DNA from 3 places in the Arthrobacter sp. 05L421 genome. Region 1 is predicted to be linked to each of the others. Evidence: riboswitches for the same ligand, from Rfam matches in the RefSeq annotation. Region 1 holds a riboswitch; each other region holds the start of a gene.
What was found. Region 1 has a riboswitch for cyclic di-AMP ahead of AC1DKQ_RS11485 (NlpC/P60 family protein). Riboswitches for the same ligand answer to the same signal wherever they lie in the genome.

Region 1 (7,412 bases):
CCGGAGCCGCGTCCCGTCGTCGAGCATATGGCCGAACGCCCGCGCGACGCGCACCGCGATGAACGGCGTCGCCGGCGCAGTCCGTTCCGCCAGGTAACGGAGTTTGCCTCGGCCAGCGGGGTCGGCCAGAAGGCCGGTATTGCCCTGGCCGCAACCGGTCTGGTTCTTACGGTGACGGTCCCCGTCACGAGCCCGGTGATGGCCTCCAACACCGCCGGATCCGGCGCTCTGTCCGCTGCCGTGCAGCCGGATGTCACGGCCGCCGCGGCCGCAAAGGTCGACTTCAGCCGGACCGCCGTCACCACTAAGGGCGACCCGGATGGGAAGCTAAAGCAGCTGCTCAGCGCCCAGTCTGTGGGCAGTATCACTCGCGCGGCTTCGGCAGGCACCCTTGGCGCGCCGCTGGATCATCTGGTCACGGCTTCGCCCTTCGGCTACCGTGTCAGCCCGATCACCGGGGGCGCGGGGGAGTTCCACCGCGGCCAGGATTTCGCTGCCCAGTGCGGCACGGCGGTCCATGCGGCTGCCAGCGGCACCGTGACGTTCAACGGATGGCATCCCTTCGGCGGTGGAAACCGGGTGGTCATTGACCACGGCAACGGCCTGGGGACCACGTACAACCACCTTTCCTCGGCCTCGGTCAAGGTCGGCCAGAAGGTGTCGCGCGGTGACGTCATCGCGATGAGCGGGACCACCGGCGCCTCCACGGGCTGCCACCTCCACTTTGAAGTGATGGTCAACGGCGACGTCGTTGACCCCCTCGGCTGGCTCTAAATAGACGATGGGCCGCTCTCAAGTGCTTGTGACACGCCGTGATCTGAATGTGACATTGGGCCCGGACTCCTGTAGGGTTTGAAGCACGCCAACTTTTCCGAAGTTGGCGCTCTTGAGTGGATTGCCTAGCTCTGCCACCGCTCAAGGTCCGTTCGCATTACATCGTCTGGCAGGGGCGGGGGAACCAATTTTGGCCTTCGAAAGAAGGCCTTGGGGTTAAGTCGCAAAGCTTCCCAGGAAGCAGCGCGGCCGGGTGACTCCCATCCGAATCCGACAGCTCACCTCGTAGGCATTGGGAGAGGCTACTTTCGTGTCTTCACGCCACAATTCTGCGCGCATGCGCACCGGCGAGGTTCTTTCGAGCCCGCTGGAATCCACATCACGTGCCGCCCTTGTCGGCGCCCGGATTGGATCACGTTCCGCAGGCTCAATCTCTACCGAGTCCGGACCGCATGCAGTTTCCGCTTTTGGCGCGTCTTCGCAGTACACCCTTCGCTAAGTAACCCATTTCGGGGCGATCCGGCGTACCCCCAAGATGCCGGAGCGTCCTCAAACCGTGCCCGAAAGCGCGCGGTCCAAGGATCACGAAAGAGAGAACTTAATGACTACTCGTGCAACCGTTGCACGGCACCGCGCCGAGGTCACCAAGACCAACTCGCTGGCTGTTATTGCCAAGGCTGTCGGCGACAACGCCGGCGGCATGGGCCGTCAGGCCGCGGTCATCGCCGCAGCCTCCGGTCTGGTTCTGACCAGCGGAATCGCAGCCAACGCTGCTGAGACCAATGTTCAGCGCGAATCCACCTCCGCTTCGGCCCTGGAAGTCCAGTCCGCTGCTCCGGCCACCATCTCGGCCGCGTCCACCATCGCGATCTCCTACGAGAAGCCCGCTGTGACCACGTCGCCGGCTCCGGTCGTCGAGGCTCCCAAGCCCGTCGTGAAGGTCCAGGACTCCACTGCCACCCGCGCCGGTGGCACCGCGCTGGGCGTCAGCGGCGGCGTCGCTGCCCAGGCTCCCGCCGGCATCGGAAGCGGCGCCGGCGCGACCATCGCTGCCGCTGCCTACGCACAGCTCGGCGTGGCGCAGGACTGCACCGCCCTCGCCACCAACGCCCTGGCCGCGGCCGGCATCCACTACCACGGCTGGCCGGCAGGCTACCTGTCCCTCGGCCGCACCGTCAGCGCTGCCGAGGCACGCCCGGGCGACCTCGCCTACTACCAGAACGGCGGCGTGGGCATGGCTCACATCGCGGTTTACGTCGGCAACGGCATGGCAGTCCACGGCGGCTGGAACGGCGGCACCACCGCGCTGTACAGCGTAAACGTCGGCTCCGGCCCGGTCTTCATCCGCGTCGGCGGCTAAGTAAGACCCGCAGCACCTTCGAAAGACCCCCGCCTGTTGGCGGGGGTCTTTTGCGTTGCCGTGCAGTGAACTTTCCGCGCTGAGGACATCACCGACGAAAAAATATTCGGTGATCCGGCACCCGAGTGTTTACTCTTGTGTAATCGATCCATAGCCCGACCATGCAGAGGGCAGCCGGCCCTCGTGCCGCTGGCGGGTGCGGCCGTGAAGAGGTATGCGGATGCGCACTCTCGTTCTGAATGCTGGATATGAACCCCTGGCGGTCATCACCTTCCGCCGGGCGCTCGTCCTTGTCCTCACCGGAAAGGCCAGCGTGGTGGCCGAAGGGGACGACCCCGTTGTCGGACCCCAGGACATTCTGGGCCGCCCGTCCGTGATCCTGCTCAACCGCTACATCCGGCCGAGATACAACACCATGACAACGGTGAGCCGTCGCGGTGTGCTCCGACGCGATGCCCACCGCTGCGCCTACTGCGGCAAGGCTGCCCACACCATCGACCACGTCCAGCCAAAATCCCGGGGCGGGGCCGATTCCTGGGAGAACCTGGTGGCGGCGTGCCTGCGGTGCAACAACGCCAAGAGCGACCACACGCCAGCGGAGATGGGCTGGAAGCTTGGGTTTGTTCCGGGCCCACCCAAGGGCGCCATCTGGCAGATCAAAGAACTCGAGAAGCCGACGCCGGCCTGGGATCCGTTCCTGCTGCCTGAATCAGCTGCCTGAACAGTTGTTCCCTGACCCAGCTCCCTGAACTGTGTTGCCCGTACTGCCGCCTGAACGTCTGAGGGGCCCGCCACGCCTCATTTGCCGGCAGCGGGCGCCGCGCTAGGCTGAACCGGTGGAATTCGATGCCATCATTCTCGCCGGGGGGCGGTCCTCCCGCCTGGGCGGCGTGCCCAAATCCGGGCTGATCTACGACGGCGCAACCCTCCTTGAGCGGTCACTGCGCGCCGCGGGCGCTGCGGGACGCATCGTCGTCGTCGGGCCCGACCCCGGCGACCTGCCCGAAGGCGTGCTGACCTGCAGGGAAGACCCGCCCTTCGCGGGGCCCGCCGCGGCCATCGCCGCGGGCCTGGCCGCGCTGGCCGCCCACCAGGCCGGCGGGGACCAAGCAGCCGCACCGTCACCGTTCACCCTGGTTCTTGCCTGTGACATGCCGCGCTCGGCCGAGGCGGTCCGCGCCCTGGCCGCAGCACTGGGCGAACCGCTGGCCGCCTCTGCCGCAGTCGCGCCGGAACGGGCGCCGGAACGGGCGCCAGAACGGGAAGGCAGCGACGGGGTCATGGCCGTCTCGGCCGACGGCCGGAAGCAACCACTCGCAGGGTTTTATGGCACGGCCGTGCTACAACGTTGCGTCGTGGACGCCGCGGGCAGGAGCGGCCTGGAAAACGCGTCTGTCTTCGCCCTTCTTGCTAGGCTGGACGTGCGGGAAGTTCGCGTTCCCCCCGGTTCCACAGATGATGTTGACACCTGGGATGACGCGTCCGCATTGGGGGTATCCGGGAGGATTCCAGACCACGGTCCGGGCCCCGGTCTGGAACTCCGCAGCTGAACTCGACCATGGAGGCAAACGGTGAAGAGCCAGGATGAAACGCTTGAAGACTGGTGCCGTGCCCTGCTCCAGGCCCTGGAGCTGGAAGACGTTGAGATTGACGTGAACGAGGTTCTCGCCTTGGCCGGGGTGGCCGCCCACTCCGTGGTGCGCCCGGCGGCGCCGCTGACCACATTCATTGCCGGCTTTGCCGCCGGTCTGGCCTCCGGCTCGGGGCAGGCCACGGATTCGGTGTCCATGGAGGCCGCGATGGCCGTGGCGCGCCGGCTCGCCAAAGACTACGCAGCCGCCGAAGCTTCCGGGGCATGACGGATACGGCCCCGGACGGCAGCGGACCCCTCGCCGCCGCAGGGGGTGATGCAGTCAGAGATGGCGGTGGAGATGCAGGCGGAAATGGAGTCAGAGATGGGGTCCGAGGCGGCCTCGAAGACGGCCCCATAGGCCCCGGCATCCAGACGGATCCGGACATCGCGGAGGGGTACACTGCCGGCCAGGACACGACGGACCAGGATGCAGGGGACCCGGACGCGGCGGATACTGGCCAGGACACAGTCGACGACGACGAGTCAGAGGAGCCGCACAGGCACCTGGCCCACACGTGGCAGGAGGCCCGGCAACTCGCGTTCGACTGTGCCGCTCCCATCCCGGCCGCCCCCGTCCCGCTCCGGCAGGCGCTGGGCCGGACCCTCGCCGCGGACGTCGTTGCCCTGCAGGACATGCCCCATTACGCCTCCTCTGCCATGGACGGCTGGGCGGTCAACGGCAGCGGTCCCTGGATCCTGGCCGAACCCACCCAGAGGCTGGCACCCCATCAGGCAAGCCCGATTGCCACCGGCGGCCTCATTCCGGCCGGGGCCAAGGCGGTGCTGCGCAGCGAAAGCGGCGTCATCGACGCCGACGAGGACGGCCTGCCCGTCCTGAAACTGGGCGGCTCCGCGAAACCCGGCGACCCTCGGAACGGGGACCACATCAGGAAAGCGGGGGAGGAAGCCGCCGCCGGAGACCTCCTGATTAGAGGTGGCACCGTCCTGAATCCCGCGCATCTGGCTCTCGCCGCGCTGGCCGGAAGCGACACCCTTCCGGTGCTCGGCAGGGCCGTGGTGCGGCTCGTCCTCACCGGCTCGGAGGTCGTGACGTCCGGGATGCCGGCTCCCGGTCAGGTTCGGGACACCTTCGGACCCCAACTGGCAGCCGTGGTGGGAATGCTCGGCGGGATCTGCACCGAGGAAGTGAAAATCGGCGACACCTACGCCGAATGGCTCGCCGCGCTCGAGGATACAGATCCTGCCGCAGAGAGCCTGCCTGCCGACGTCGTCATCACCACCGGCGGCACCGGCCGCTCCGGAACGGACCACCTCCGGCGTTCGGTCGCCGAGCTCGGCGGCCGCCTGCTGATCGACGGGGTGGCCATGCGCCCGGGCCACCCCGCCGTGCTGGCCGAACTGCCGGACGGCCGGTACATTCTCGGCCTACCGGGAAACCCGCTAGCGGCCATGATGGCACTGTCCACGATCGGAGCCCCGCTCCTCGCGGCCTTGGGGCACGGGCCCATCCCACCACTCAGCGAGGTGCCCTGCGGCTCGACGATTGACGCCGATCCGGGCCGGACGCGGCTCATGCCCTTCCGGCTGCTCTATGGGATGGCGTCGCCGGCGCAGCACACCGGCCCGGGCATGATGCGGGGCTTGGCCGCCGCCGACGGCGTGCTGGTTGTCCCGCCCCACGGCGTGCAGCTGGGGGAACTGGTCCCCGCCTTCGCACTCCCGTGGGGTGCGCCGCTGCCTGACCCTGCGCCCGCGCCCGCCGCGCAGAAGCCGGCGGCGAAGCGGACCGCCAGGAAGACCACGGCCAGCGACGGGCCGGTGGACTGGAGCGCCCTCCTGGGCTGAGCCCAGGTTGAACTCTGGTTGAACTCTGGTGGAGCTCTGGCCCGCTGCGCTGGCTTCAGGATCAGGCACTTACAATGATGGAACCAGCCAAAGAATCACCACAACCGCACAACATGTTGCATAGGAGCACCGGATGGGCCGTGTCACGCAGCGCCGCAAAGTGCACAAGATCGTCCTCGACGGGTCCCCGCAGGCCCTCGAATTCCCGGTCCGGCACCGGGAAGACGTCCTCGCCGTCGAGGAACCGCTGGAAATCCGGCTAGGAAATATGTCTTTTTCCGTCACCATGCGGACGCCGGGCAATGACTTCGACCTCGTCGCAGGGTTCCTCGTCTCAGAAGGGATCATCTGGGCCCCCGAACAGCTGGTCTCGCTCAGGTTCTGCGCCGGCGAAGACGCCGACGGCATTCAAACCTTCAACGTCGTGGAGGCTCAACTCCGGCCCGACGTCGTCCGGCCTGAGACCGGACGAAACGTCTTTACCTCCAGTTCCTGCGGGATATGCGGGACGGACTCGATCGATGCCGTGCGCAAGTCCTCGCACTACAGCCCGGCACAGGATCCGTTGACAGTTCCGGTGGAAACGCTCGCGGCCCTCCCGGACACCCTCAGGTCCGCCCAGGAGGTCTTTGACGTCACCGGTGGCGTGCACGCCGCCGGACTCTTCAGGATTTCCGACGACGGCTCGGCCGAGCTGCTGTGCCTGCGCGAAGACGTCGGACGGCACAACGCGGTGGACAAGGTGGTGGGCTGGGCGCTCCGCGAAGGCCTGCTGCCGCTCCGGGGCACCGTGCTACAGGTGTCCGGCAGGGCATCGTTCGAGCTCGTCCAAAAGGCGGCCCTCGCCGGAATTCCGGTCCTTGCCGCCGTCAGTGCCCCCTCCAGCCTGGCCGTCGAGCTGGCCGACGCCAGCGGTATGACACTGGCCGGCTTCAGCCGCCGGACCAGCCTAAACGTCTACGCTGGCCAGCAGCGCGTCGCGGTTCCGGCCCCCGCGGCCGGCTAACGGCAACACTTGGCCAACAGGTTCCCCACGGCGTAAGTTTTATCCATCGATTGGAGCCAATCGGACCACCAGCGCTGAAGAGGATCACATTGCACGACGACCGCCGTCTTACGGAAGTCCGGCTGGACCGCTTTCTGCGTGACCGCATCGCCCCGGCCGTCTACCCGCGCAGCATCCCGTTGACCCTGAGCAGCTGGGACGCGCCGGACGAACCCGTGCCGGCGCTGGAGGCCCTGCGGCAGGATTTCACGGCGCAGGAACACGGCGCGGCGTGGGGCCGGCCCTGGAGCACCAAGTGGCTCCGGCTCCGGGGTGAGGTGCCGGAGGGTTGGGGAACCACAGCTGGCACGTCGGTGGAAATCCTCGTTGACCTGGGTTTCAGGGGCGATCTCCCGGGCTTCCAGTGCGAAGGCATCGCCTGGCGGTCCGACGGGACCATCATCAAGGCCATTTCGCCACGGAACCAGTACATCCCGCTCAAGCTCCTGGGCTCGGGCATGGCGGTCGACTTCTACGTCGAAGCCGCGGCCAACCCCGACCTGTCCCAGAACTGGACCTTCGCCGCCACCCCCTACGGCGACAAAGCGACGTCGGGCAATGAACCGAAATACCGGCTCGGCCGGATCGCCATCGCCGAACGCAAGCAGACCGTCTGGGAACTGCAGCAGGACATCCTCACCCTGGCCGGGCTGATGCACGAGCTGCCCATGGAGCTGCCCCGCCGCCACGAAATCCTGCGGGCGCTCGAACGCATGCTGGACATCATGGACCCCGACGACGTTGCCGGTACCGCAGAGGCCGGACGGACGGCCCTCACCGACGTTCTGTCCCGG
Region 2 (7,412 bases), on a different contig from region 1:
CAAGCGCCGCCGCAACAGTCGGGTCTCCGACGTCACCACGGGCACAGCCGCCGGCGACACGGCGCAGGAATCCGAGGATGGACTGCGGACTGAGGAAATGGCCGCGAAAGAATAGCTGACATGACTATCGCTGACCGCCCGTCCCTGCTGCTCGTCGAGGACGACGCCGTCCTGGGACCGCTCATCGCCGAGCTCCTGGACCCGGATTACCGGATCCAGCTGGTCACCAACGGCCGTGATGGCCTCCACCACGGGCTCACCGGGACATGGGACGTCATGGTGATCGACCGCGGGCTGCCGGTAATGGACGGCATCGCCCTGATCGCGGCGCTGCGGTCGAAGGGCATTGTCACTCCCATCCTGATCCTGACCGCGCTGGGCGATGCCGACGAAAAGGTCAGGGGCCTGGACGCCGGCGCCAACGATTACGTGACCAAGCCGTTCGACGCCGGCGAACTGGCAGCACGCCTGCGCGCACTGACGCGCACCTTCATTTCTCCGGCCCCGGCACGGGTGATGATCGGGAACTGGGAACTGGATCCGACGCAGCGCACAGTCCGCTCCGTCTACGGGCAGACGGTGTCGCTGACGGCGAAAGAAGGCCAACTACTCGCAGCCCTGGCCGCAGAACCGGACCGCGTCTTCACCCGGGACGAACTCCTCACGGCGTACTTCCACGCCTCGGATCAGCCCGGCGTGATCGATACGTATGTTCACCACCTGCGCCGGAAGATCTCCAAGGCCGTCATCCGCACGGTGCACGGCCTCGGCTACCAGATCGGCGAGGCTGATGAGTAACGGCGGAACCGGCGGAAATCCGGACTACTCCATCCTGCGCAAGGCCTCGCTCAAGGTCGCGTTGCGGATCAGCGGCGCGTGCGCGGTCATGGTCATCGGGCTGCTCGCCGCCACGGCGCTTTACCTCCTGAATCAACTGGCCCATCCCGAAGTGCCAGGCTCTGCGGCGGCCGGGACGGCCTACGCATACTTGGATTCCAAAGATGTGCTCGAAGCCATGGTCATCGCCGGGGTGGCGGGAATCTTGCTGGCCGGCATCGTCGGGTGGCTCAGCGCGCGCAGCGCCATCCGCCCCCTCGGTGATGCCCTGGCCAGGCAACGGCGCTTCGTCCAGGATGCGAGCCACGAATTGCGCACACCCTTAACCATCCTGGACACCAGGATCCAGCTTGCCCAGCGCAACACCGTGCCCGGCTCCAGGCAAGGCCAAGACCTTGCCAGGATCCGAGAGGACGCAGCAACGCTGACCGGGATTGTCAACGAACTCCTCCTCGCAGCAACCACGGAAGCCCCGGACCGCTCCGCACCGCCTGCCGACCTTGCCGACGCCGCCGCCAGCGTCGCAGGGAGCCTCCAGCAGGTCGCGGACCAGCGCAGAGTGCGCCTGGATTTCGTGGCCGATGCCCGGCCGCTGGCCCGGATCGAGAAGGATGCACTGCGCCGTGCCGTACTGGCCCTGGCGGACAACGCCCTTGCCCACACCCCTGAGGGCGGCCGCGTGTCCATCACGACGTCGATCGAGCAGAGCCGCGCCGTCATCACGGTGGCGGACACCGGGACCGGCATCACCGGCGTCGATCAGGCCCGAATCTTTGACCGCTTCGTGCGGACCGCCAGCACTGACGGTTCACAGGGACAGCGGAGCTTTGGGATCGGCCTGGCCTTGGTCCGGGAGATCGCCGTCGCTGCCGGGGGGACCGTCGAGGTGGCCGCGACGGGTGCCGAGGGCACGGTCATGAAATTGACGCTGCCGTTGGCCGGGCGCGTGAATCCCTGAGAACCATATGCACAGAAAAGACCGGCGATCGATTTGCCCCCAAGGGAATCGATCGCCGGTCTTTCCGGACTGTATAGCCCTGGAAGGGGCCGTACAGCTTAGGCGCGGACGAAGGTCACGCCGCCGGTCGCGGTCAGCCAGGACAGCGGGTGGACCATCGTCTGGTTCTTCCCGTTCATCCCGCCACTGACCACCTGGCCGTTGCCGGCGTAGATGCCAACGTGACCGGACTGGACCACCATGTCGCCGGGCTTCGGGGTCGAAACGACGGTTCCGAGGCCAAGGAAGGCCCGGGGACCGATGTCACCGACGGGCTTGCCCGCGGCGCCAAGGGCCTTTTCCACCATGGCGGTGCAGTCCTGGGTGATGCCCACCTGGCTGTAGGCGGCCGAGAGCATGATGGCGTTGCGTCCGCCGGCAGCCGGCGCCGCGGCATGCGCTGCGGCCGGAGCGGACTGCACCTTGATGGTTGCCTTGGGTGCTGCGGCCGGTGCTGCTGCAGGCGCTGCAGCAGGGGCAACGGCGTGGGCTGCGGCGGGGGCTGCGGCGGGAGCCGTCGCCACGGCAACGGGCTTTTCGATCACCGGTGCTGCGACGGTAGCTACCGCCGGGCGGTCAAAGCTGATCTTGACGCTTGAATCAGCGTTGACGGGCGCACTGACCAGCGCGTTGACGTCCACTTTGGACGCCGGAGCGGAGTCGCGCTGCGCAGGTGCTGCAGCTGCGTTGGCTGCCATTCCGCTGGTGAGGACCAGGCCGGATGCGGCGGCGAAGACGGCGGCATGGCGCGCAAAAGTATTGATTGAAGACATGAGTGTAGCCTCTCCCAGTGCCTGCGAGGTGAGCTGTCGGATTCGGATGGGAGTCACCCGGCCGCACTCCCGGGCCCGTCACTGCGGGCACTGTGCGGCTTCACCCCAAGACCTGCGTCATCAGCAGGCCAAATGTGGTTTCCCCGTCTCTGCCGGTAGTTGATGCGAGTTATCCCCGGGCCGCGGCAGAGTTAGGCAATCGGCTGGGGAGCGCCCGTATCGGAGACAACAGGCGCCTATCCACCGTAACCCGAACCGGATGTAAATGTCACATTCAGGTAACGGCGGCCACAGTACGGTCCCGCAATTGCCCATGGGGCGGCGCCGCATCCGAACGTAGGATGATGCCATCAGCACCACGCCTGAGCGGAGGCCCGAAATGAACAGCCACTGTGTCGCCATCTGCCAGCTGAGCACTCAGCCCCAGGAAGATTTCGACGTCAACACCGAGCTGCTGATCCTGGACGGCCAGGACGTCCGCGTGACCACGTGGGACGCGGAACCGCGCGACGGCGGCTTCGACGAGCACGTCCTCAATGATCGGGTGGATGCGCTCGGGTACATGGTTGTCAACGACTGGGCCTTCCTGGACGGCAAGGCCTACGCGGTGGTGGAGCGGCGGTCAGGCCCGGCGCAGGAGAGCAGCGGCGAGCCGTGACATTCCTGTCCCTGGCGCTGATTGCCGTCGTCGCCCTCGCTGGCCCCCTGCTGGCTCTGCCGGTGCGCTGGCGGCTGCCGGTGGTGCTGGGCGAACTGCTGGCCGGCATCGCGATCGGACGTTCAGGCCTGGCCCTCGTGGACCCCACAGACCCGACGTTTACCCTGCTGGCCAACATCGGATTCGCGCTGATGATGTTTGTGGCCGGAACCCATGTTCCCGTGAGGGATCCGCAGATCCGCTCCGCCCTTGGCCATGGCTCCCGCCGGGCCATTGCGGCCGCAGCGGCAGCGGTGGCGGTCGCCACCGGCATCGGCCTGCTCTTCGGAACTGGACATGCTCCCCTCTACGCAGTGCTGCTGGCCTCCTCGTCGGCCGCCTTGGTCCTTCCGATCATCGATTCCCTGCGCCTCGGCGGACCCCATGTCATCGCCATGACCGCGCAGGTGGCCATCGCCGACTTAGCCTGCATTGTGGCGTTGCCGCTCCTCGTGGACCCGCCCCACGCAGGCCGCGCGGCACTGGGCGTGCTCGCAGTGACCGGCTGCGCGGTGGTGCTCTACTTCGTCCTGCGCTGGCTCGATCGCAGGGGAATCAACGGGCGCATGCACCGACTCTCGGAAAGCCGCAAGTTTGCCCTGGAGCTGAGGAGCCAACTGGCCGTCCTCTTCGCCTTGGCCGCAGTCGCGACGTGGAGCAATGTGTCCGTGATGTTGGCAGGCTTTTCATTCGGCCTGGTGGTGGCCGCCGTCGGCGAACCGAGGCGCCTGGCCCGGCAACTGTTCGCCCTCAGTGACGGCTTCCTTGGCCCGGTGTTCTTCGTGTGGCTGGGCGCGTCACTGACACTCAAAGACCTTGCCGGGCATCCGGAGATGATTGCCCTCGGACTGGCCCTCGGAGCCGGGACCCTGCTGACGCACGCCGGCCTGGCGTTCCTGGGGCTTCCGTTGCCACTCGGGGTGTTGTCGGCGGCCCAACTGGGCGTGCCCGTGGCGGCGGCGAGCATCGGCACTCAGCTGCAGGTCCTACTCCCGGGCGAGGCTGCGGCCCTGCTGGTCGGCGCGCTGGTCACCATAGCCGCGAGCGCCGTCGCCGGCTCGCGGGCGGCGAGGACATTCGCGCTGCCCGCAAATGCCGGCGGCAGATCCGGCGATGCCGGCAGCGCCGTCGGACCGGGTGATCCCGGCGGTCCGGGAGATCCGAAAGTCTGAAAGTCCGGACGACGGGAAGCCCGAAGGTCCGCAAGTCAGAACACGGGCCGGGCCGGGCCGGGCTGGCGCCAGCACTCGAGTCGTCACTCTCCAGCGGCGGTGAATTGCAGCTCCGGCCTTGTCTTAGCCATCTCGGCCAGGACGCGGGAAACCGCATCCCGGACCACAGCGCCGTCGCCCTCGGCGTGGAGGTCGGCGTCGGAGTCGAACGGCCCTTGAGGCTCGCCCAGCACAGCATTGGCGTGGCGGACAAATCTGTCCCAGTCCCCCGTACCTGCGCGCAGAGCCTGCAGCGGCGAAAGCAGCGCGGCCCGGCGCAGCCAGGCATCGGGCTCGCGCATCCACCGGTCCAGCACGCTGTCAGCCCGCACCCTGGCCAAAAGGTCAAGCCCGCCCACCAACGGGCCGACAACGTCAACGGCGAGCGGATCCACGAGCTCCCGCACGTGCGCCTCCCGGATGAAGCCCTCCAGCCGGGTGAGGTCGGAGTTGGTCAGCAGCTTCACATTGGCCTGTAGCAGGATCACCGCGGCCTGCCTGCGCTCGAAAACCGGCATAGTCCCCGGTTTCGAGCCCCACAGTTCGGAACTCAGCGCAGTGATTTCATCGTGTGACAGCCCGGGATAGCGGCGGCCGGCGTCCCGGACGGTCCCGCGCACGGCACCCATGGACGTGCCGTAGAACCGAAGGCCGTTGCCTCCTGGTTCCATCTCCAGCCGCGAAGCCAGCCCGTCCGCACGGCGCCAGGAACTTTCCCGCTGCAGCGAGAGGTCGATGAATTCGCCAGCATCACTCACCCGTCCATTCTTTCGCCTGGGCGCCGGAAAATGCCGTGAACCCTTCCCGGAAGGTTTGCGGGTCAAGGTAACGTTCCGGTAACGTAGGCCACTGGCCGCGAAGGCCTGGCCCGAATGCAGGGCCCCGGACCGCCCCTTCTCAGGGCCCGGTTGCGCCGTTCGGCGCCTGCTCGCCCATGCTCTGGCAGCAGGGGCCCGATGTTGCTTCCCGCACTCGCCGCCCTGGCAGCGACGGTAGTGAGCGCCCGTCACAAAGCCCGGAGGGGTCCGTTGTTCCAGAAAACACCGTCCAAACACGCACAGTTCAATCACGCACAGTTCAATCACGCAGAGTCGAAGCCACCACGCTTCATGACACCGCAGCTCCACAAAATAGCGATTGCGTTGAGCTTGGGAGCACTGTCCCTGACCGGTTGCAGCGTCGCTCCCACGGACGGCGCGGCAGCACCCTCCGGCGGCACCCAGGCCCCGCGGCCTGCCGCGGCTTCCACGTCAGCGGCGGCCACCCAGGCCCCGCGGCCTGCCGCGGCTTCCACGTCAGCAGCGGCCGCAGCGGCTAAGACGGCGAAGCCCTCTGCACCCAAACCCGTCGTCGGCACCGCCGCTGCAACGGCGGATCCCAGGGTCGAAGCGGCACCGGCAGCCGCCGTCGCACCTTCCTCCACGCTCAGCGCCGCGCCAGCATCGGGCGCCGCACAAGCGGCAGCCACTACGGGCTCGACGCCGGCCGCCGCGCCCGTTGCGGCCAAGGCCGCCGTCGCCGCGACCGGCGGCGGGTCGCAAGCCGCCACCGCCCGGGGCTGGGGTGCGGTTGTTGCAGGCGACGAATTCTCCAAGGCCGGCGCCCCCGACTCCACCAAGTGGAGCGTCTTCAAGGGAACCGGACATGCCGGCAAGGGTGTGCGGAGCCCGCAGGCATGGTCGGTCGCCAATGGCGTGGCCACGGTCAGCGGCAACTCGGCCGGCACTACGGGCGGCATGTCGGCAAAATTTGCACAGCAGAAGTACGGCAAATGGGAGACGCGCATGCGGACCAGCGCCCGGGACCCGAAGTACCACCCCGTGCTGATCCTGTGGCCCAACAACAACACCTCCCCCAACTGCGCCGAGATCGACTACGCCGAGGGCAGCACCAACACCACGCAGATCAAATTCTTCCTGCACTACGCCTGCGGCGGCTCGAGCTTCCAAACCACGGCGGCCAAGACGATCGACACCACCCAGTGGCACAACTACGCCGTGGAATGGACCCCGACCGGAATCACGGGCTACATCGACGGCGTGAAGACCTTCTCCGACACGAACCGCGCGCACCTGCCCTCCGTGGGCATGCATCAGACGTTGCAGCTGGATTGGTTCCCTGACGGGTCGGCCACCAAACCTTCGCAGATGCAGGTCGACTGGGTCCGCGTCTACAAGTAGGACCGGCTCAGCACCCCACAGCCCCGCGCCCCAACAGGGTGCGGGGCTGTCTTGTCGTTGACCGGTGGCGCGCAGCCACCGGCGGCGGGACTCAAACCTCCTGAAGTTCCCGGGCCACCACCGCGGAGACGAGCATGGAGCCGGCCGCCGTCACGGCGTCGATGACCGGAACCCCGAGCCGACGGCGGAGCACGTCCGCCATGCCGATGCTGCTCAGGCCGGTGCTGGCCTGGACGATCACGTCGGCGCCGGCGTCAACCAGCATGTGCGCCGCGGCGAGGGCATCGAAGATCCCGGCAGGCATGAGGAACGCGTCGGGCGTTTCGACCCGCCCCTCCCCATCAATAAGCAGCATGCGCTCCCCTAGCGCTTCCGAGATCGGACCCGGTACGTGGGCGCCGAGTCCAAGGACCCCAATCCGTCCACCAAAGGTCAGTGCGGCGGCCGCGGCTGCGGAGCCTGCCCCGATGACGGGGATGTCCACGGCAGACCGGGCGGCGGCCAGCCCGGGGTCGGACGCACAGCTGATAATCAGGGCGTCGGCGTCACCGGCCATTTCCCGGGCCAGCTGGACTACCTTGGGTGCTGCAGAATCGAGCGACGCCTGGTTGTAGACGCCGGACGGCTGGTCCGGAATACAGCGGGAGGTGACGGTAAATCCGAATGCTTCCTGCAGAAGTTTCCCGTGGGCGTGGAGCAGGCGTCGGTCCGACGTCG
Region 3 (7,412 bases), on a different contig from region 1:
ACGCGGCCAGGACGATTGCTGCGGCAGCGGTGAGGATGCCTCGGGTGCGAGTCGTGCTCATTCGGGAGCCTCTCAAAGGGGTTGGGTCGTATCAAGAGATCGCCACGTTACTTCCCGGTAATGAACCACCCGGGGCGCGGTCGTGAACAACAGGTTGCGGTCCGGCACGCGACGTTTGACTGGTCCGCAAGGGGCCGCGGCCAGGGGTAGGGCAAAGACGGCTGGCGAAACTCACGCCAAGCGAGTCTAAAAACAATCAACGGGACCGCGCTCACAGCAGACTAAGACCCGAGTCAACAAAAGCCGGGGCAGGCCCTTTGTTCAGTTACTCGTTCGTCCTAGACCCTGGCGTTGTAGACGTCGAGTCCGAAGCGGTTCTTCTCTTCCTCCGCCTTCGGCCGGGACTGGCGATGCCCAGCACGGAGACCGGGACGCAGAGGAGGCGCTGCAGTGGGTTGATCGTTTTGGCGGCCGCCAGGCCTCCCTGCCCATCCCAGCCCGTGCTGGCTCGGGGAACCACGCCCGGCTCCTAACGCAGTCCTGCCTGGGTGATGACCACCAGCAGTACCGGGTGACGCCACCGGTGACGCCGGAAGGATGGCCGCGGGCAATGCTGGCCACGACTGCGAGCGTTGCTCACCGTCTGATCATGACAGCGGGAGTGGACGGCGCCGCTGGAAAAACCCGGTCGAGGCGTACCCTGCGGCGAGGACGCCGAGGCTGCCCAGCCAACCGGCCGCCAATACGGTCAGAACGATCCGATCCCGATCCTCGTAGGGGGCCAGCGACTGGCCGGCGACGATGACCTTGCCCGCCGCCGGCCGGGCGACGACCGCCATCCGCAGGCCCGGTTCCGGCTGCCACGTCACTGCGTCAGAGCCGGAGTCCCGGGCCGTCTGGAGGACGCCGGCGGGAAGGTCAGGAAGTGAGCCATGAAGGGTGACAGTCCCCGACTCCGCTTTGTTATCCGACCCGTACACGATGACGAACACCCCGCTGTCTGGCGTCAGTTCCAGCCGCGGCGCCATCAGCGTCTCCGGACCGATCAGCTGGGCCTTTGCAGCTGCGGCGGCTGCTGGCGCGGCATTGGCTGCGCGGCGGCCGAGCTGCTGGAACGCGGCATAGGAGCTTCCGAAGATGAGCGTGATGATGACGGCTGCCGTCAGCCAGCCGGTTGCCCTTCGCATGCCTCCATCATGGGGCACGTCGGTCCTGCGGCGCTTGGAAGGCGGGAGAAAAGTGCTTTGGGCTGTACTTCCGGCAGGGAGACTCTGCCGGCCCGACTCGGCCACCCCGTTCCGGGCGATCCGCCCAACTCCCTGCGAGTGAAGTCAAGGGCATCTGCACCTGAGCCCAGCCACCGGGCCACCAGCTACGACGCCGCCCGGCATTGCCCGGCAGTTTCAGCGGCGGCGGAGCTCCACAAAGTGTCCCGGTGAGTGACCGGGTTAGGGGACTAGGCCATCTCCGGCAGCCGCGAGTTCCCTGAGCTCACGGACATGAGCTTTTGCAGGCAGTTCTCCGGCCCTTTGCTGCGAGAGGCAGCTCTCAGCCTTTTCTCAGCGCGAGGCGGGACATTTGTAGAAGGTCCCGAGAGGCCGACCCCGCCTCGGCCGTCGATCCACAGGCTCCGGCCGCACGCTCCCCTCAACCGGCGTGCGGCCGGACATCTCGTGTCCCTCGTGCAATCCCGCCGGCGTCCGGTCCTGGCCGCCTGAAACCTCGGTGTCGCCCTCCTCGGCACGGTGGCTGGCGGGGACTTCCACGTCTCTCGAAGCTCCTTCAGCACCTACCAATCGCCGCGACGCACGGCAGCCGTTGGCTCAGGGATTTCTCAGCATTGCATCGATTCCGCATCTGGGCAGGAGGGACTCCCGCAGCGCCGGGTCGGCCACCAGTTTGGCCGTTTTGGGACGTGCCCGGCGGGCAGCGGCTTGCCGCTGTGCGCCGTGGGGCAGGTAACCGAAACGGGGATCGCTGTTGCGCCCCAGTTCCCGGCTGCTGGTCGAGGGCGCCCGTCCCATCGCCTGCGCGATCGCCCTCATGGAAGAACCGGCCGCGGACAGGTCCCGGATCAGTTCCCATTCCCGCGGCTCCTCAGCCCGGCCAGGCGGACCCAGCTGGCACATGTCGCGGCATTGAAACCGAGATCCCTAGCGGCCGCCGTCGTGCTCCCCAAACGGTCAAAGACCTCGAAAAACGCCTTCTTCTGATCCTGCCCATACCGCACGGGCCGGGATGAATCCCCGCTTAAACGAACCAGGGTCGTTGCAACTCCCAAAAGTCTGGGTGTTGCAACGACCGCTAGAACCCGCCTGTGGATCCGGGGCCTCCTTTAGTGGGCCGCTACTGCCGGTTTAGTACCAGTTGTGCGCGTAGTGGAAGTTCAGGGCGCCGCAGGGGGAGCCGTAGCGTTCCTTGACGTAATTCAGGCCCCAATTGATCTGGGTTCGGTAGTTGGTCCTGTAGTCGGCGCCGGCGCTCGCCATCTTCGAGGCGGGCAGGGACTGGACCACGCCGTAGGCGCCGCTGCTGGCGTTGGTGGCAGTCGTCTTCCAGTCCGATTCCTTGGTCCAGAGCTTCTGCAGGCACTGCATCTCGTTAGGTGCCCAGCCATAGCTGCCCAGCTGGGCCGCGGCGTAGGCCTGGGCGCCGGCGGGGTCGTCGATGGCGACCGGGGCCTTGGCGGGTGCGGGGGCCTTGGCGGGAGCGGCCGCAGGAGCCGGGGCCTTGGCGGGTGCGGGCGCCTTGGCGGGAGCGGCTGCAGGAGCCGGGGCCTTGGCGGGAGCCGCTGCGGGTGCTTTGGCGGGCTTAGCCGCCGGGGCCTTGGCTGCCACGCTGTTGTCTACTGTCGCCGTGGGCGCAGCGACCTCGACTCGTTCGAAGTTGAGCTTGGCCAGCGGGTCGGCGCTCGTGGCCGTTTGGCTCCCAACCCTTGCCGTGTGGGCGCCCGGCTCTGCCGCCTGGGCGGCGGCGCCACCCCCCACCAGCATGGCGCAGGCGGCGGTGATGACGGCGGCGCGGCGGCCTGTGATGCCGAGCCCGGTGGCCAGCCTGGACAGGGCGGATGCCTGCGTGGCCGGTTCGGCGCGGTGGCGCGACTTGGTGGAGCCGGAATGGGAATCGCCGTCAGGGCGCGGCTGTACCTGGAATTCAGTCATGATGATGGCCTCTCAACGCCGGCGAAGTTAGCTGTCGGGTTCGGATGAGGTCATCCGGCCGCACGGAACATCACGTGTCGGCTTCACCCCGAGGGCGCATGAAATGCAGAATGCCCGGGAACTCTGGGTCCCCCGCCTCTGCCTGGTCTAGCGGAATCCGGGAAGCGGCAGAGTTTGGCGTCCATCCGGATATGCGGCACCAATGGCAGCGCACTCCTAAGACGCTACAGGACCCCGGCGCTTAAGTCACATTTTGGTAACAGGAGTCACAGTGGCGGGGTGTCGGCTTGCGCCGGAACCCCGGCGGCGACCGAACTGCGGTTCGCGTGGTTGGCTACACCGACGGCGGCGCCGCGGGCAGCCGCACGGCGAACTCCGTGCGGCCCGGCCGGGACGTGACTTCGACGGTCCCTCCGTGGGCCTCCACGATCGACTGGACAATGGACAAACCCAACCCGCTCGTTCCCTCGGAGGTCGGCGCGGCAGTCGCCGTGCCCGGACGGCGGCTTCCGGTCGCCGGAACGCCAGCGGCACCAGAAACAGCACCATAAACGGCACCAGAATCCGTGCCGGAAACCGAGCCTGCGGCGGCCCCGGACCGGGCCCCCGCCGTCGCGGCCACAGGGTTAGCTGCGGCGCTGGCTGCGGGATTGGTCCGCGCGGCGTCGGCCCGTGCGAAGCGGGCGAAGACCCGCCCAACGAATTCCGGGGCGATGCCGTTGCCGTTGTCCGTCACGGTGACCACGGCGCTTCCGTCAGCCGAACGCATGACACCCGTGACCACCTTGGTGCCGGGAGCCGTGTGTTTGCGTGCATTGGACAGGAGGTTGGCGAGGACCTGATGCAGCTGGGGCGCGTCACCGCGCACCACCACGGGCTCCGCCGGAAGTTCCAGCTGCCAGATGCGGTCCGGGGCCATGACTTTCTCGTCGCTCACCGTCTCGATGGCCAGCTGCGTGAGATCGACGTCGGAGATCTTGAGCGGCTGTCCCTCGTCCAGGCGCGCCAGCAACAGCAGGTCCTCCACCAGGGTGGTCATCCGCTCGGACTGGCTTTGCACTCGGGCGAGGGATCTCTCGCCGTCGGGGGTGAAATGCTCGGTCATCCGCATCAGCTCCGTGTAACCGCGGATGGCTGTCAGCGGGGTGCGGAGTTCGTGCGAGGCGTCGGCGACGAACTGCCGCACCTTCATCTCGCTCTCCTGCCGCGCCTCGAGAGCGTTGGAGACGTTGTCCAGCATCTTGTTCAGCGCGTAGCCCACGCTGCCCACCTCTGTTCCGCGATGGGCCGCAGACGCCGGGACGCGCACTCCGAGCGCCACCTCGCCAGCGTCCAGCGGGAGGCGGGAGACCTTGGTGGCCACTTCGGAGAGCTGTTCCAGCGGCTTCATGGTCCGCCGGATCAGGGCCGTACCGGCAAGACCGATCAGCACGAGTCCGCCGGCGGAGACCACCACCATGGTCCAGACCAACGAGGTCAGGGTGCTGTCCTTTTCTGCCAGCGGAAGTCCGGTGACAATCACGTCGCCATAGGGTGCCCGCACGGCGGTGAGCCGGTACGCCCCGGCCGAGAGGGTCCGGTCCACGGGCACACCGTTCGGGGTGAGCGCCAGGAGGGCCGCGTTGTCGTCGGGGGAGAGGCTCTTGCGAGTGGCGTCCCCGGCCAGGAAGCCGGCTCTACTGACCTCACCGTCCTCGATGCGGGCGTTCAGCGTCCCGACGCCCTGCCCCCTGGCTTCGAGGGGGTCGGGGCGGCCGGACGGGTTGCCGGCCACGGGACGGCCGAAGTCGTTCGAGCGGCGGGAGGCACTGCTGAGCTGGTCATCGAGCTGTCGGGTGAGGAACAGGTCCATGGAGGCATAGCTGAACAGCCCCACGGCGCCGCAGATGGCCACAAGCAGCGCCATGGCGACGAGGACCAGGCGGGTGCGCAAATGCCACGTGGACGGGTTGCGCCAGTCGCGTCCGGGGACGCGGGTCATGCCGGAAAGCGTGGGCACGGATCAGTCCGCCGGCTTCAGAACGTAGCCGGCGCCGCGCACCGTGTGGATCATGGGCGCATGGTTGACGTCCACCTTCTTGCGGAGGTAAGAAATGTAGAGTTCCACGATGTTCGCCTGGCCGCCGAAGTCGTAGTCCCAGACGCGGTCCAGGATCTGGGCCTTGCTGATGACCCGTTTGGGGTTTTCCATGAGGTAGCGCAGCAGCTCGAACTGCGTGGCGGTCAGATGCAGCTCCTCGCCGGCCCTGGTGACTTCGCGGGTGTCGACATTGAGCACAAGGTCCCCCACCACGAGTTCGGCGGTGTCCATCGCGGCCACGCCTGAGCGCTGGACCAGCCGGTGCAGGCGCAGCAGCACCTCTTCCATGCTGAACGGCTTGGTGACGTAGTCATCGCCGCCGGCCGCGAGGCCGGTAATGCGGTCTTGGACGGCATCCTTGGCCGTGAGGAACAGCGCCGGAACCTCCGGCGCGAACGCGCGGATCCTGCTGAGCAGTTCGACGCCATCGAACCCGGGGAGCATCACGTCCAGCACCAGCACGTCGGGGCGGAACTCCTTGGCAAGCCGGACGGCTCCGGGCCCGTCTTCCGCGACAGCCACGGACCAGCCGGCCATTCGCAGGCCCATGCTCATGAGCTCGGAGAGGCTGGGCTCGTCGTCTACCACCAGCGCACGGATGGGGGAGCCGTTTGGATGCGTCAGCTGGGGCAGGTTGTTAGTCATGGAGTGCGAAGTGGCCATGGGACAACTCTCCGATCTGCCGGTTAGGCGGGGCTTTGGGGACCCTGTGCGGCACCTGTGAATCCCAGCCTAGCGAGCTGGATGCGCTTCGGGGGCTGTAGAAGGTGCAGCGGCTACGCGCAATCCGGTTTTCCCGTCCTGCCCGAACGTCACAGGCGCGGCTGTCGGCCCGCACAGCCGTGGCACAGGATCGCTCAGCAGTCTGGGGTGAACACCGATCCGCACCCTAAGGAGAAACACCATGAGCGGTCAGCATCCCGGAGCCGGTTCCGTTCCAGCCCCCAAGCCCGCCCCCGAATCGGCCCCCAACGTAGCGGCAGCAGCGGCGCCGGCGCCCGTGACCACGCCCCAGGCGGCTGTGCCCTACAGCGCAGGACAGTACAGCGCAGGGCACCCTGAAGCCGGGCAGTACAGCGCAGGGCACCCTGAAGCCGAGCAATACAGCGCAGGGCACCATGAATCGGGACACCCTGACGCCGGGCACAATGACGCTGGGCAGCACGACGCCGGGCAGCCGGCAGCCGGGGCTGCCTCCGGTTGGGGCGCGCCCCCGGTTTCGACAGTGCCGGCCCCGGCGACCACTTGGGGCATGCCCCGGCAGGAGTCGCAAGCCACGGCGGCCGCGACAGGTTGGGGCGCGCCGGGAGGCGCCGTCAGGACCGGCTCGGCGGCAAAGCCGTGGACCCTCACGCGGGGGCTCGCCGTCGCCGGGGCTGCAGCCGTCCTGGCAGTCGGCGCCGGGGTGGGGGTCTACGCCCTGACCTCAAGTTCAGCGGCAGCCAATGGCGCTGCCGGCACGGCCGCCGGTGGGGCGGCCGGCGGCGGGGTGGGCGGCCAGGGAGTTGCCCCGGGCATACCCGGTTCTGCACAGGGCGGTTTCACCGGAGGCGGCATGTCGGGCCGGAGCGGTCCCGGCGACTTTGCTGCCGGCGGGATGGGCGGCGGCCTTTCCGCCGCAGTGCATGCCGAATACGTGGTGCTGCAAGGATCCGAGTACACCACCATGGCCGAGCAGGTCGGCACCGTGAGCGAGATTAGCTCGTCCTCCGTCACGGTCAAGAGCAGTGACGGGTTCACGCGCAGCTACGCTTTGGGCGCCGACGTGGTGGTGAGTAATCTGCAACAGAGGCGCCAGCAGGCCGGCGGCTCGGGCACCCAGCTGAGCGTGGCGGACATCGTCGCAGGCGGGACCGTGCGGATCGTGGCGGCCAAGGACGGGTCCGGGTACACGGCGTCGTCGGTCATGGTTGTGGCGGCGACCGCCACCGGGCAGTCCAACTGACCCCCACCGCAGCCGCCGTTGCCGCCGGCCAGGCCGCAGTGGCGCCTGCCCACTCCGTGGACGGCCTCGCAGGAAACGGCGGACGGGCCGGGTTTTGCCTGTTTGCCATGCCGTGAATGATTTCAGTCGAATAGCAGGAAGGTCCGAATAATATTCGGTGAATACCACTTCCTGACCATTCGGTCGGCAAAACACTTGTTATTTTTTCGCCGACTGAGAATTGTGA

Region 2: it holds a riboswitch for cyclic di-AMP, as region 1 does, so the genes downstream of both, AC1DKQ_RS18905 (hypothetical protein) here and AC1DKQ_RS11485 (NlpC/P60 family protein) in region 1, are expected to answer to the same signal.
Region 3: it holds a riboswitch for cyclic di-AMP, as region 1 does, so the genes downstream of both, AC1DKQ_RS21535 (aggregation-promoting factor C-terminal-like domain-containing protein) here and AC1DKQ_RS11485 (NlpC/P60 family protein) in region 1, are expected to answer to the same signal.

Annotation. Positions count from the first base shown of each region.
Region 1 covers NZ_JBFTOC010000008.1:88,603-96,014, reverse strand. Annotated here, with positions in the region: gene AC1DKQ_RS11490 (M23 family metallopeptidase) at 1-774, shown strand, start outside; cyclic di-AMP (ydaO/yuaA leader) riboswitch at 911-1,080, shown strand; gene AC1DKQ_RS11485 (NlpC/P60 family protein) at 1,376-2,134, shown strand; gene AC1DKQ_RS11480 (HNH endonuclease) at 2,355-2,855, shown strand; gene mobA (molybdenum cofactor guanylyltransferase) at 2,971-3,684, shown strand; gene AC1DKQ_RS11470 (DUF6457 domain-containing protein) at 3,706-3,993, shown strand; gene AC1DKQ_RS11465 (molybdopterin molybdotransferase MoeA) at 3,990-5,573, shown strand; gene fdhD (formate dehydrogenase accessory sulfurtransferase FdhD) at 5,707-6,579, shown strand; gene AC1DKQ_RS11455 (alpha-mannosidase) at 6,669-7,412, shown strand, end outside.
Region 2 covers NZ_JBFTOC010000021.1:47,978-55,389, forward strand. Annotated here, with positions in the region: gene AC1DKQ_RS18890 (DedA family protein) at 1-115, shown strand, start outside; gene AC1DKQ_RS18895 (response regulator transcription factor) at 121-798, shown strand; gene AC1DKQ_RS18900 (sensor histidine kinase) at 791-1,795, shown strand; gene AC1DKQ_RS18905 (hypothetical protein) at 1,894-2,607, opposite strand; cyclic di-AMP (ydaO/yuaA leader) riboswitch at 2,616-2,805, opposite strand; gene AC1DKQ_RS18910 (hypothetical protein) at 2,987-3,265, shown strand; gene AC1DKQ_RS18915 (cation:proton antiporter) at 3,262-4,476, shown strand; gene AC1DKQ_RS18920 (DNA alkylation repair protein) at 4,560-5,273, opposite strand; gene AC1DKQ_RS18925 (glycoside hydrolase family 16 protein) at 5,625-6,695, shown strand; gene AC1DKQ_RS18930 (aspartate/glutamate racemase family protein) at 6,787-7,412, opposite strand, start outside.
Region 3 covers NZ_JBFTOC010000035.1:846-8,257, forward strand. Annotated here, with positions in the region: partial or broken gene AC1DKQ_RS21520 (DUF6454 family protein) at 1-61, opposite strand, end outside; gene AC1DKQ_RS21525 (hypothetical protein) at 648-1,187, opposite strand; partial or broken gene AC1DKQ_RS21530 (helix-turn-helix domain-containing protein) at 1,857-2,087, opposite strand; gene AC1DKQ_RS21535 (aggregation-promoting factor C-terminal-like domain-containing protein) at 2,358-3,161, opposite strand; cyclic di-AMP (ydaO/yuaA leader) riboswitch at 3,166-3,324, opposite strand; gene AC1DKQ_RS21540 (sensor histidine kinase) at 3,496-5,142, opposite strand; gene AC1DKQ_RS21545 (response regulator transcription factor) at 5,164-5,904, opposite strand; gene AC1DKQ_RS21550 (hypothetical protein) at 6,146-7,186, shown strand.